Regions from separate parts of the Paraburkholderia kirstenboschensis genome, predicted to be linked through region 1. Evidence: predicted binding sites of a transcription regulator. Region 1 holds the regulator's gene; each other region holds the start of a gene.
The links. Region 1 encodes LexA, which represses DNA repair genes until DNA is damaged. Its sites were predicted from a motif close to ACTGTATNNNNATACAGT; they were not measured.
Positions count from the first base shown of each region.

Region 1 (4,190 bases):
TCAGATTGACCGCTGCCAGCTTCCACGTGAAGAGACCTTCGCGGATGAAGATGGCGGAGTAACGCGCGTCCCCGGCGCCGTGCTGGTAGGTGACTGCGAACTCGTTGAGGCTGCGATAGCCGGCTGTGGTTTGCGGCGGTTGCGGCGGGGCGCCCCTGGTGGTCGCGTTGCCGCTCGCATTCCCGGTAGCGCCGCCAGGCGCGTCGATGTCCGCACCGGGCGATGCGGGCGCAGGCGCGCTGGCAACGGGCGGATTGCCGGTGACCGGCGCAGCGTTCGGCCGCTCACCGGGCTCACCGCGCGGCGGCATGCCGTTCAGCAGCGCAGCCACGCCGTCGGGAGTTGCATACGCGTCGACGAGCGGGCCGATCAATGCGACGCCAATCATCGCGCCGATCGCAGCCAACGGATTGCCGTTTCCATGTGAGTCCAGCCGGCGCGTCAGCAAGCCTGTGACTTGCTGCTTCAGGCTCTCGCGCAAGGCCGGAAAATCGACGTACCGATTCACCGTCTGCGCGTCACGTGCGTTGGCCGCGCGTTTGAGGTTATTGAGCGCGATATATGGCGAGGCATAAGCAAAGCCCAACGCCGCGATCACCGCGATAACTATCAGCGTGACGATCAGCGGACGGGCGCTGCGCTTCCTGTTTGTTCGAACTGCCATCGAGCGGAAATCTCCGTCAGGTGTGATCTAACGTGGACCGCGGCCACGCTGAAACGATCCGTGCGCTGCCACAAAGCATGTGGCCACGGCGCGCCCGCACACCTCACAGATCATCAGGACTCGAACACCGCGCCGTGGACATTGGTTTCCTCGGCGATGCAACGGTCGATCATGCGGCACACCGCATCCACAGTGCCGACCATGATGAGCCGGGACGGCCCATGGTAGACGCGCACCGGCGCGCGGCGCTCCGGCTCCGCAGTATTGAGCCCTGAATTCAGCGAAACGCGGGCGAATGCCGGTAGTGAAGACGGCAACGCGGCCTGCAGGTCGGAGCCGCGAGCGGGCGAGTCGAACAGCGACGCGGTAGCGGCCGTGGACGCTTCGATCAGTGAGCAAGGCACCAGCTTACGCAGATGGCGCAGACGGCCGAACTGGCGAAACGGCAACAGACGGGCAAGGCGTTCCATGAGTCTCTCCGGGCGATTCAACATGAGTACTGCTTTAGTCGGTGAGCAGGCGGGCGGTTGGCTAATGACGCACTGAGGACGCACTAATGACGCACTGAGCTTGTTGCTCATTGAGCCGACCCGGCGCTGTCAGAACTCGCCCGGGCGGATCAGCCCGACAGCGATGCCTTCGAGCGCGAAGTCCGCGCTGCCTGTCTCAACGAAGATGTTCTCGTAATCGGGGTTCTCGGCAATCAGCTCGATACCGTTCGCGCGGCGCTTCAGGCGCTTGACCGTGACGTCGTCGCCAAGCCGCGCAATGATGATCTGGCCGTCTTTGGCCTCGCTTCTTTTCTGCACCGCGAGCAGATCGCCGTCGAAGATACCCGCGTCGCGCATGGACAGTCCGCGCACCTTGAGCAGGTAATCGGGCTTGCTCGAGAAGAGCGCCGGGTCGCACGCATAGTGTTGCGCGATATGTTCCTGCGCGAGGATCGGACTGCCGGCGGCAACCCGGCCAATGAGCGGCAGCGACAGCTGCATGATGCTGGCGTGCGGCAACGTGAACTGATGCGGCGCGTCGTCCGGGCCGGCAAGCAGGCGAATGCCGCGCGACGCGCCGGCCGCGAGTTCGATCACGCCCTTGCGGGCAAGCGCCCGCAGATGCTCTTCAGCCGAGTTTGCCGAGCTGAAACCGAGTTCGGCGGCGATCTCCGCACGCGTGGGCGGAAAACCGGTGCGGTCTATGGCCCGGCGGATCAGATCGAAAACCTGCTGCTGTCGTGCGGTGAGTTTGGTCATGGCGTCACTGTATGGATGAACAGGTGCCTGTATTTTTATACAGTATCCGGCGCAATTCAAGCTTTACTTTAAGTTCGGGAGTGGACGCCTCGCTGCAACGTCGTAAATCGGCGTCAAAACATCCGTTTTCGTGCCGCAACGCCTTATCTGGCTGTCATTACCACTTTTGCGTATTAAAAAATGAATAAACATTATTTTTAATGATGAAAGCGCTTCGATAGACTGGCCTTCCAGTCGCGCTCATGTGCACGTGATCCGACGCAAAACAACACCACACGCTGTTTCAGCGCACCAACACGCGGAGAACTTGACATGAATCATCAGGACACGGGTCGGGCAGGCAGGAGCCGAAAACTCATCGCAGCGCTCGCGTTCGGCGCGGCAGCCGCGCTCGGCGCCCTCGGCGCGGCCGGCCACGCGCAAGCCGCCGACACGACGCTGCTGAATGTTTCCTACGACCCGACTCGCGAGCTCTACCAGGACGTGAACCAGGCTTTCGCCAAGGAATGGAAGGCGAAGACCGGCGAGACCGTCACGTTCAAGCAGTCGCACGGCGGTTCGGGCGCGCAGGCGCGCTCGGTGCTCGACGGCTTGCAGGCCGACGTCGTGACGCTCGCGCTCGCTTACGACATCGACGCGATCGCGAACAAAGGTTTGATCGACAAAGGCTGGCAGAAGCGCTTGCCCGACAACGCGTCGCCGTACACGTCGACGATCGTGTTTCTGGTGCGCAAGGGCAATCCGAAGCACATCAAGGATTGGGACGATCTGACCAAACCGGGCGTGTCGATCGTGACGCCGAATCCGAAGACCTCGGGCGGCGCGCGCTGGAACTATCTCGCGGCGTGGGCGTATGCCGCGCATCAGCCGGGCGGCAATGACCAGAAGGCCAAGGAATTCGTGGGCAAGCTGTACAAGAATGCCGGCGTGCTCGATTCCGGGGCGCGCGGCGCGACCACCAGCTTCGTGCAACGCGGCATTGGCGACGTGCTGATCGCGTGGGAAAACGAGGCGTTCCTGTCGCTGAAGGAATTCGGTCCGGACAAGTTCGAAATCGTCGTGCCGTCCGTGAGCATTCTGGCCGAGCCGCCGGTGGCGGTGGTGGATAAGGTCGTCGACAAGCACGGCACGCGCAAGCTGGCCGAAGCGTATCTGAATTTCCTCTACAGCGAGCAGGGCCAGGAAATCGCCGCGAAGAACTTCTACCGTCCGCGTTCGAACAAGGTTCCGGCCGAACTGACCTCGAAGTTTCCGAAGCTGAAGCTTTACACGGTCGACGATTCGTTCGGCGGCTGGGCCAACGCGCAGAAGACGCACTTTGCCGACGGCGGCGTGTTCGATTCGATCTACCAGCCGCAGTAACACAGCCGAGGTCCGCGCCGCAGCAGGCGTGGACCGAGGCAACGCGACGCGCCACGGCGCGTCACTTTCCGGAGCGCGCCATTGGCGCGCTTTTGGCCGATCAGGACCAGGCGGCCGGCAACACGAGCATCAACTGAAAGAGTAACGAGCATGACCACGTTGACCTTCCGCAAACCAAGCGCCTTGCCCGGTTTCGGCCTGACACTCGGCATCACGGTGGCTTATCTGAGCCTCGTGGTGCTGATTCCGCTCGCGGCGACCTTTCTGAAGACGGCGTCCCTCGACTGGAGTCAGTTCGTGCGCGCCGTCAGTTCGCCGCGTGTGCTGGCCTCGTACCGGCTGACATTCTTCTCCGCGCTCGGCGGCGCACTGATCAACGCGGTGTTCGGCTTTCTGGTCGCATGGGTGCTCGTGCGGTACAGGTTTCCGTTCAAACGCATCGTCGACGCCGTGGTCGATCTGCCGTTTGCACTGCCCACGTCGGTGGCCGGCATTTCGCTCGCGGCCGTGTACGCGGGCAACGGGTGGATCGGACAGTTTCTGGAGCCGCTCGGTCTGAAGGTGGCTTTTACGCCGGTGGGCGTGCTGGTCGCGTTGACCTTCATCGGTTTGCCGTTCGTCGTGCGCACGGTGCAGCCGGTGCTCGAAGAGTTCGAGCGCGAGCAGGAAGAGGCCGCCGCGTGCCTCGGCGCATCGCGCTGGCTGACGTTTCGCCGCGTGGTGTTGCCGGCGGTGTTGCCGGCGTTGCTGACGGGCTTCGCGCTCGCGTTCGCCCGCGCGCTGGGCGAATACGGCTCGGTCATTTTCATTGCAGGCAATGTGCCGATGAAGTCGGAAATCACGTCGCTCCTCATCATCACCAAGCTCGAGCAGTATGACTACGCCGGCGCTACGGCGCTTGCCGTCGTGATGCT
Region 1 covers NZ_CP136513.1:950,285-954,474, forward strand. The annotation lists gene RW095_RS27030 (DUF2939 domain-containing protein) at 1-664, opposite strand, end outside; gene RW095_RS27035 (hypothetical protein) at 778-1,134, opposite strand; gene lexA (transcriptional repressor LexA) at 1,264-1,914, opposite strand; gene RW095_RS27045 (sulfate ABC transporter substrate-binding protein) at 2,227-3,276, shown strand; gene cysT (sulfate ABC transporter permease subunit CysT) at 3,427-4,190, shown strand, end outside.

Region 2 (4,190 bases), on a different replicon from region 1:
GGAACAGCCATGAACCGTTCAATAGCACGGCGCCTCGCATTGATGTTCGCGCTCGTCGCGCTGTTCGTATTTACGCTCGTCGGCGCGGGGCTTTTTGCGGTGTTGCGCTCGCAGCTCGAGAACCACTTGCGCGAGTCGCTCGACGACCGTGCGCAGATCGCTCGGCTCATCTGCAATCACGGGCTGACACCTGAAAAATGGCGCATGTCGCGTGAGAAGCTGACCGACATGACGCCGCATGACCGCAGCACCGTATATGCGGTAACGAGCATCGAGCCGTCGTACAACTATGGCAAGCCCATCGAAGGCTCGACCGTGAAGACCTGGCCTGGTGGCTACGCCCGCGTGAGGCCGGTGGGCGGCGGTGAAGATATGCTCACCACTACTGTGTCCATTCCTGGCTATTCGACGCGTCCCCCAATGCAGTTGCAGGTTGCATCGAGCTATTTGCCGAACATTCGCACAATGCGCGTGTTCGGCTTCGCGCTTGCGGCGCTATCGGCGCTTGGCAGCCTCGCGGTGCTGCTGCTCAGTTATTCGGTGACGCGCATCGGCCTCGCACCGTTGACGCGTCTCACCCGCGACGCGTCCGCCGTCAGTCCGAACAATCGCTCGCAGCGGCTGAATACCACGTCGTTGCCGCATGAATTGAATGATCTCGCTAATTCGTTCAACGGCGCGCTTGAACGCCTCGACGGCGCGTACTGCCGCCTTGAATCGTTCAATGCGGACGTCGCGCACGAATTGCGCACGCCGGTCACGATCCTGATCGGGCAGACCGAAGTGGCGTTGACACGCAACCGCTCCGTGGACGATTTACGTCACACGCTACAGTCGAATCTCGAGGAATACGAACGTATGCGCGCGATCATCAACGACATGCTGTTCCTCGCGCGAGCCGATCAGGGCGAGCGCGCGACCGGCCTCGTTGAAGTATCGCTCGCGGCTGAAGTTGCGCACACGCTGGAGTTTCTGGAGATTCCGCTCGAAGAAGCTCGCGTGCATGCGCGCTTGCATGGCGACGCCGCAGCGCATGTGAACCGCTCGCTGTTCGGTCGCGCCTGCACGAATCTGTTGATGAATGCGATCCAGCATTGCCAGCCTGGTGCTCAGATCAACGTGCGCATTGTGCGAGACGGCCAACAGGTGCGCATTGAAGTTGCGAATCCCGGCGAGCCGATCGAGCCCGCCGTGCTCGAACATCTGTTCGACCGTTTTTATCGTGCTGAAGCGTCGCGCACCAATAGCCGCGAGAATCACGGCCTGGGTCTTGCAATCGTTAAGGCGATCGCGGAGATGCATCGCGGCAGCGTGTCAGTGCAGAGCGCGAACGGCGTCAATACGTTTGCATTTTCGATTGCTGCTTGGCTTGCGGACAGCGTTACGCCGCCGCTACGTTCGAATGCGGGGAACGTGCCGGGGAATAGTGCGGGAAATGCTGGGGCGAACGCAAACAATCCACCCGCAGCGGCACCGGCTTCTTATTCTTCACTGGTAAAAGGAAAGTCTGCCTGAACTGGCAGGCACGGCTTCGGCGCTCCGGTGTCGCGCTGCATGGAACAGAACGCGCGAGTTAGAAATCGAGCGTGAACTGAACCGACTCGTCGCGAGGAGCTTGTCCGGCGGGCTGCAGGTTACCGGCCTTGACTCCGAGCAGTCTGATGGATTTAACGAGCTCCACTCTTTTCAGGCAGTCAGTTGCCGCGCGACGCAAGGCTTCCGCGTTGGCAATGGGTTCAGGAAGCGTAATGTCGCGCGTGACTGTTTTAAAGTCGTTAAAGCGCAGCTTGATGCCGATCTTCCTCGCCAGATAGCCTTTTCTCTGTAGATCGGCTGCCACCTGTTCGCACAGCCGGGTGAATGCGGCGCCCAGTTCCTGCCGGTGCCGCACCGCATGCAGATCCCGTTCGAATGTGGTCTCGCGGCTCATCGAGACCGGTTCGCTGTATGTCACCACGGGTCTGTCATCGAGACCGTGGGACACTCTGCGAAGCCACGAACCGTAGCTTCGGCCAAAGTGCTCGATGAGCCAGGGCTCGTCGCACGCAGCGATTCCACCGATGGTGGTTATTCCCAATGACGCAAGCTTCGCGCTGGCCTTGGGGCCAATACCGTTGATCTTGTTCGCGGCCATTGGCCAGATCCTGGACTGCACTTCCTCGAACTTCAGGATCGTGATGCCGTCGGGTTTTTGTATATCGGAGCACAGCTTTGCAAGCAGCTTGTTGGGTGCGATTCCCACAGAGCAGGTGAGACTTGTTGCTTCCAACACCGCGGACTTCAACTTGCGCGCTACTTCCTCCGAACTGCCACTCGTGAGCGAGACGTCTGCGTAGACTTCGTCGATTCCGACGTCTTGTATGCTCGGGGTGACCGACCGCACTGCATCTTTGAACAGTCGCGAATACGTTCGATAGAGGTCGAAGTTCACCGGAAGGAGAATCGCATTCGGCGCTAACCGGGCGGCCTTCATGGTGGGCATGCCGGAATGAACTCCGAGTGCGCGGGCTTCGTAGGTGGCGGTGGTTAAGACGCCTCTGCCCACATAGTCGCGTAAGCGCGAAAATTCCCGCGTGCCGTCCGGGTTGGTTCGCGGCGCATCCGTGCGACGACCGGCAACCACCATGGCCTCGCCTCGTAGTTCTGGATACTGCGACAGTTCACAAGACGCAAAGAATGCGTCCATGTCGATGTGGGCTATGCGCCGATCATCTGGCATGCCTTGTTACTCAAAAGTAGCGTTCGGTGGTGCCGCCCGGGCAACGCGACGCTCATCAGCAGCGTTCTCGATAAGCAGCGGGACGGGGCAGGTGAGGTTGGCAGGTATTTTATCGGCACTGTACATCTATACAGTGCTTTTGTCATGGGCCTTGGAAACCGAGATATGGATTTGTCGGGAAACGGAATTCGTTGGACTAAGTCGCGGTTGGTTAGACTCGATGACACGGAAATGATTGGACTGCCCGAAAGTGCGGATCAAAGGACCATTGGACGGCGTAGTTGGGCAACGCAAAAACGAGCTGATACCGTGTGTCACGGATATATGAGAAAAGCCCTACAAGGGCAGGAGGAGTACTACTTAAATAGAGACCGGTCTGATAGATATTCGTTTCACGCTTCGGTGTCGTATAAGCCATTAATAAAGCTACCTAACCTAATAATAAGGATATCGATCACGAGTTTTCCTGGGGACCGAGGTGCTCGCTTGTATAGCTCAGCCAAGCGAGGTCGGGAATGGGCGCTGCAAATCGCGTGCGCCAGTGCAGTGGCGTATATCGCGATTCTGCCGATGTCGGCACACGCTGACGACATCACGTATGCCTATGACCCAGCAGGTCGCCTCACGTCGGTATCGGTCGCGGGCGCCACTGCCTATTACGACTACGACGCGGCGGGCAACATATCGGGGATTCGCAGACAAATGGCGGTGTCTTCAACGCCTACAGATGCGCTGAATTCTTCGGCGTTGGTTAGCCCTGAAGTGACTTCTTCATCCGTTGCTTGGGCGCAAATCTCGCGCTAGCCAGGCAATTCGTGTTCTTCCTCGAGAAATCCATGCAAGTCACCGATGCCATTGCGGGGCGCCGGGCGCTGATGCGTCCGTTCGTCCTGTTCTTCTTTGTTCTTTTGTCAGGCTTCGTGTCACCGCATGCCCATGCGGCAATAGACTGCGAGACAAGGTATATCAATTCAGGCGCTTATCCTGCTGATCCGCAATGCCCGTTGAATGCCGCGTCCGCCGATTTTGGTGGTATGGGCGGTTACGCGTGCGGAGATACCTCAACAATTGCCGCTTACTGCAGCGGCCCCACGACCGGTACAACGTCCGAGCCGTCCTCGCCCGACGGAACGATAACTGCTGATGGCGACGGCACGGACGACGCTGACGATCAATCGGGCGGAGCCGACGGTTCTGGCGGCTCAGCGAGTCCAGACGGTTCCGATAGCTCAGGCGGCTCGGGTGATGCTGGCGGCTGTGGCGACGGCGGGGCGACAGCCGGCTGTGGCAGCAGCACGTCGGGTGCGGACCCGGTGAAACTGAACACCGGTCAGTTCCATCTCGTTGCTCATGATTTGCGCGTTGGCGACACTATTCCGCTGGATCTCGCACGCGTCTACCGCAGCGGCGCATACGACTCGTCAGGTAGACCGATGGCCGGCGCCTTTGGCATCGGCACGACGTTCAACTA
Region 2 covers NZ_CP136512.1:2,067,269-2,071,458, forward strand. The annotation lists gene RW095_RS18155 (heavy metal response regulator transcription factor) at 1-13, shown strand, start outside; gene RW095_RS18160 (heavy metal sensor histidine kinase) at 10-1,515, shown strand; gene dinB (DNA polymerase IV) at 1,574-2,719, opposite strand; gene RW095_RS18175 (RHS repeat-associated core domain-containing protein) at 3,556-4,190, shown strand, end outside.
Region 2: the regulator LexA is predicted to act here: its motif matches at 2,837-2,854, upstream of dinB (DNA polymerase IV).

Region 3 (4,190 bases), on a different replicon from region 1:
GGCGGATGGTATCGCGCGACCTTTTAACAGTCAATTCCGACATCCAAGCATAGGTACGCCCAGCGGAACCTCGACGCATACTCCGCCCCCGTGTAAGTGTCCGTGTCGAGTCTCATGACCCCAACGCTGATTAAAAAAGAGCGCGGCCCGCGAATCCAGTGGCGTGAGCGATTTCCCAGTGCACCGGGCGGATTTCCAGTGAAAATGCGTAATTGATGCCTGCCAGCACGTCGTAGTCGATGCCAGCAGCAGCCGCAGCCGATTTGCGTGCAATCTCATCGGCAGCGCGCTTGGCGGTGCGGTCATCGCAGGCTGCGCCGGATTGCTCGCGTAGGTGGGCGAGGTGCGGGTCGAGCATCGTCACGATGAATCTACCACTGAGCACGGCGAGCATGCCGTAGCGGAAGAAGTCGTTGCCAACCTAGGGCTGGAGGCTCGGGAACTGGTCGTGCAGCTGGGTGAAGACGTGCGGCAGGCCGGCGGTTGCTGCCAGCGTGGCGGTGTAGAACTGGGCCGTCTTGGACTCGAAAGAGGCGATGCGCGAGGGGACGGCGACGGTGAGAGTATTCAGGAACATGATTGCTCACAAGCGGTTGGATTTATTGCTCGTGTAGCGACTGCAGGCGTGTTTTCTAGCGCTAGAATCCTGAAAACATGGGCGGGGAGTTGCGATGGCTGGCAAAGAAGGGGCGATTGACCCGTTTGAGGCGATGCACGCGAAGGGAGACGCGTACATTCGGCAGATGGAGGGGCGTATCGGTGTCCCTGAGGGAACGTTTCATGCGCTCCGCGATGATGATAACGACTGGTCGTTCCTCATCAAGCTACAAGCAATCGTGGAGGCGGGGATTGTAAGAATCGTGACGCGAAAGATTGGCGCGGACGAGCTAATGCCTTTCGTCAGTCGCCTTGCCGTGGACGGGACGACCAGCAAGCTAAAGCTGGCTCTCACCCTCGGAGTAATGGACGAACCGCAGGCGAAGTATGTCAGGCAGTTGGCCAACATCAGAAATCAGTTCGCGCATTCAATTGAGAACATCGCTGGGTCGCTGGGTGCTTATGTGGCGGCACGCCCAGCGGAATGGCGTAGGGATTTTGCTCGCAACTGTACTGCCTTATACGTACCGCTTCCGGCGAGCGTTGTGGACGAGACCGAGTGGACTGGGGCGCTCTGCCGCGAGATGTTGTGGGGCGGCGCGATGTATTTGCTGACCAAGCTGCTCGTCCACGACTTAGAGGCAGAGTCCGAGCAATGGCGCAAGCAATTGATGGAACTGATGGTTGAGAACAGGGTTCTCAAAGACAGTGAACTGCCGGCAGGCCCGGCTTTGAGCCTGCATAGCCTTTTTCAGGGTATCCCGCCGAACACGGAGGGGTAAAAGCAAAGGGTCTGGCCGGCGGTCAACCGCCGAACGATTTCAGCTTCTTGTCGCGAAGAACTTGAGCAGCATTCCAGCAGAGGTCTCGAGGCCGCGGCCTCGCTCGCACTGTAGACAACGTGCTGCATCTAATGACCATCAAGGAACTCGCTCGTCTCGAGGCACCAGCTGTCGTCCATGCGGACCATGGGCACGCCGCCGGTGCCATTGGTGACGCGGAGGTCATCCATAGTTCAGCCTCCGATTGAAAATGTCAGTTCACTGCTGCAAAATTGCGTGTACGATACTGTATAAACATACAGGTTTTCTGATGCCACATGTCCAGCGCTACTGTCACGGCCGAAGAGATACATCCGTCCCTGTGGCGTGCGTCTCAGCTCGCGCGTGGCCGTGGCCGGGTCATTGAGACCGGCTATCCCGCGTTGTCTGCCGAACTTCCCGGAGGGGGCTGGCCGGTCGGAGCGCTCGTCGACCTGATGGTGCAGCAAGCCGGCGTGGGTGAATTGCGGTTGTTGCGCCCGGCGCTCAGTGCCTCGGGAAATCGACCGGTTGCATTCGTTCAGCCGCCGCATACCCCGGACGGACTTGGACTTAGCTACATCGGACTTTCCATTGAGCAGGTCCTGCGGGTGAAAGCGCAAAAGACTGCCGATGCGCTCTGGTCAACGGAGCAGATTTTGCGGGCGGGAAGTTGCGGTGCGCTCATCTTCTGGGCGCAATACGCGCAGGCCTCATCGCTGCGGCGCCTGCATTTGGCGGCGCAGTCATCCGAAACACTCTTCGTGATGGTCCGGCCGCTGGCAGCGGCACAGGATTCATCGCCCGCCCTGTTGCGGCTTGCTTTAAGACCATCAGCCGACGGTTTGACCGTCGACATCGTGAAACGACGAGGGCCAGCGCGCGCAGAGCCTCTGTCGATTCCCCTTCAACCCACACCTGTATTGCTTTCCCGACATGCGCGTCTTTCTCGCCGTCCACTTGCCGAAGTTGCCGCTCGAGGTGTTCCGACCGAAGTGGTCATCTGAGCCTGCGCAGGGGAGTGCAGTCCTGGAGAAAGACAAAGTGGTAATTGCTGACAATGCGGCGCGTGCAGGCGGCGTGCGCCTTGGGATGAAGCGTGGCGGTGTGCTCACACTGTCGCCCGAGACGGAAATGCATGAGCGTGACGTGGGGCGGGAAGCAGCGGCACAGCGCGAAGTGGGTGTTGCCCTGATGCGCTTCTCACCCGAGGTCGCCTTGCTTGACGAAGCGACCGTCGTGGTAGAGGTCGGCGCAAGTCTGCGACTTTTTGGCGGGTTGCTTGCGCTGTGTCGGGAAGCAAAGACTGTTCTCGGGACACTCGGACTCACCGCGCGCATCAGCGCTGCGCCTACCGGCCAGGGCGGATGGCTACTCGTAAAGTTTGGGAACCGACGCGTGCTCAAGCTCGCATCGCTTGAGCAACGGCTGGCCGCTTTGCCGATGATGGCCGTTCCCGAGGTCCGCCAGTTTGGAGAGTGGTTCTCGGGGCTCGGCTGCGAAACCATTGCCGACGTACGGCGCCTGCCGCGGGCCGGCCTGCAGCGAAGATGCGGTGAACATCTGCTTGATTCGCTCGACCGCGCGTTCGGCACGGCCCCCGAGCTATTTGACTGGCTCGAACTGCCGCCCACTTTTTCCGCCCGCATAGAAATGCCCGACCGTCTCGAGCATGCGGACGGCGCAGTGTTTGGTGCGCATCGTCTGATTGTGCAGTTGTGCGGCTGGCTATGTGCGAAGCAAATGGCAGTCACGGCCATCAAGCTGCTGCTGGAGCATGAACGTGGGCGCGACGCCATCGAGCCGACAACCATCGACATCGCGTTGGGCGAGCCGACGTGGAAAGAAGAACATCTTGTCCGGCTACTCAGAGAGACCCCGCAGAAGACCCGCAGACATACGAGATGATTTCTGCCGCGGACACCGTTGGCGTGTTCCAGATTGAGTCGCGAGCCCAGATGAGCATGCTGCCTCGCATGAAACCGCGTACCTTCTATGACCTCGTCATTGAGGTAGCCATCGTCAGGCCAGGACCGATTCAGGGTGGTGCTGTCCATCCTTACCTCCAACGTCGTCAAGGCTTCGAACCCGTGACATATCCGAGTGATGCGCTTAAGACGGCGCTTGGGCGGACGCTCGGGGTCCCGATTTTTCAGGAGCAGGTCATGCAGGTGGCCATCTTGGCTGCCGGTTTTACAGCCGGCGAGGCTGACCAGTTGAGACGGGCTATGGCCGCCTGGAAGCGGAAAGGTGGTCTCGAGAAATACTACGACCGTATCGTCAACGGGATGCAGGAGCGCGGCTACGACCACGCTTTCGCAGAAGGTATCTTCGAGCAAATCAAGGGCTTCGGTGAGTACGGTTTCCCTGAAAGCCATGCTGCCAGCTTCGCGCTCCTCGTGTATGCGAGTAGCTGGCTTAAGTGCCATGAACCCGAGGCATTCCTTGCTGCCATGCTCAACAGTCAACCGATGCGATTCTATTCGCCGTCTCAGCTTGTGCAGGACGCACAACGCCATGGCGTGAACGTGCTGCCAGTTGACGTTGCTGTCAGCTGCTGGGACTCTGCTCTGGTGAGGCTGGCAGACAACGACCGCCGGGCCGTCCGACTCGGCCTGTCGCTCCTGCGCGGCATGAAGGACGGCGCCGCAGAGCGGATTGAAAATGCCAGAGCCGTGCGTCCGTTCGAAACCGTCGCTGACCTAGCTCGCAGAGCGAAGCTGGACCGAAAGGACCTCCACGTTCTTGCGGACGCCAACGCACTCGCTTCGCTGGCCGGCAATCGCCGTGAGG
Region 3 covers NZ_CP136512.1:1,162,884-1,167,073, reverse strand. The annotation lists gene RW095_RS13965 (hypothetical protein) at 131-364, opposite strand; gene RW095_RS13960 (hypothetical protein) at 422-577, opposite strand; gene RW095_RS13955 (hypothetical protein) at 672-1,379, shown strand; gene imuA (translesion DNA synthesis-associated protein ImuA) at 1,697-2,404, shown strand; partial or broken gene RW095_RS13945 (Y-family DNA polymerase) at 2,334-3,272, shown strand; partial or broken gene RW095_RS13940 (helix-hairpin-helix domain-containing protein) at 3,275-4,190, shown strand, end outside.
Region 3: the regulator LexA is predicted to act here: its motif matches at 1,665-1,682, upstream of imuA (translesion DNA synthesis-associated protein ImuA).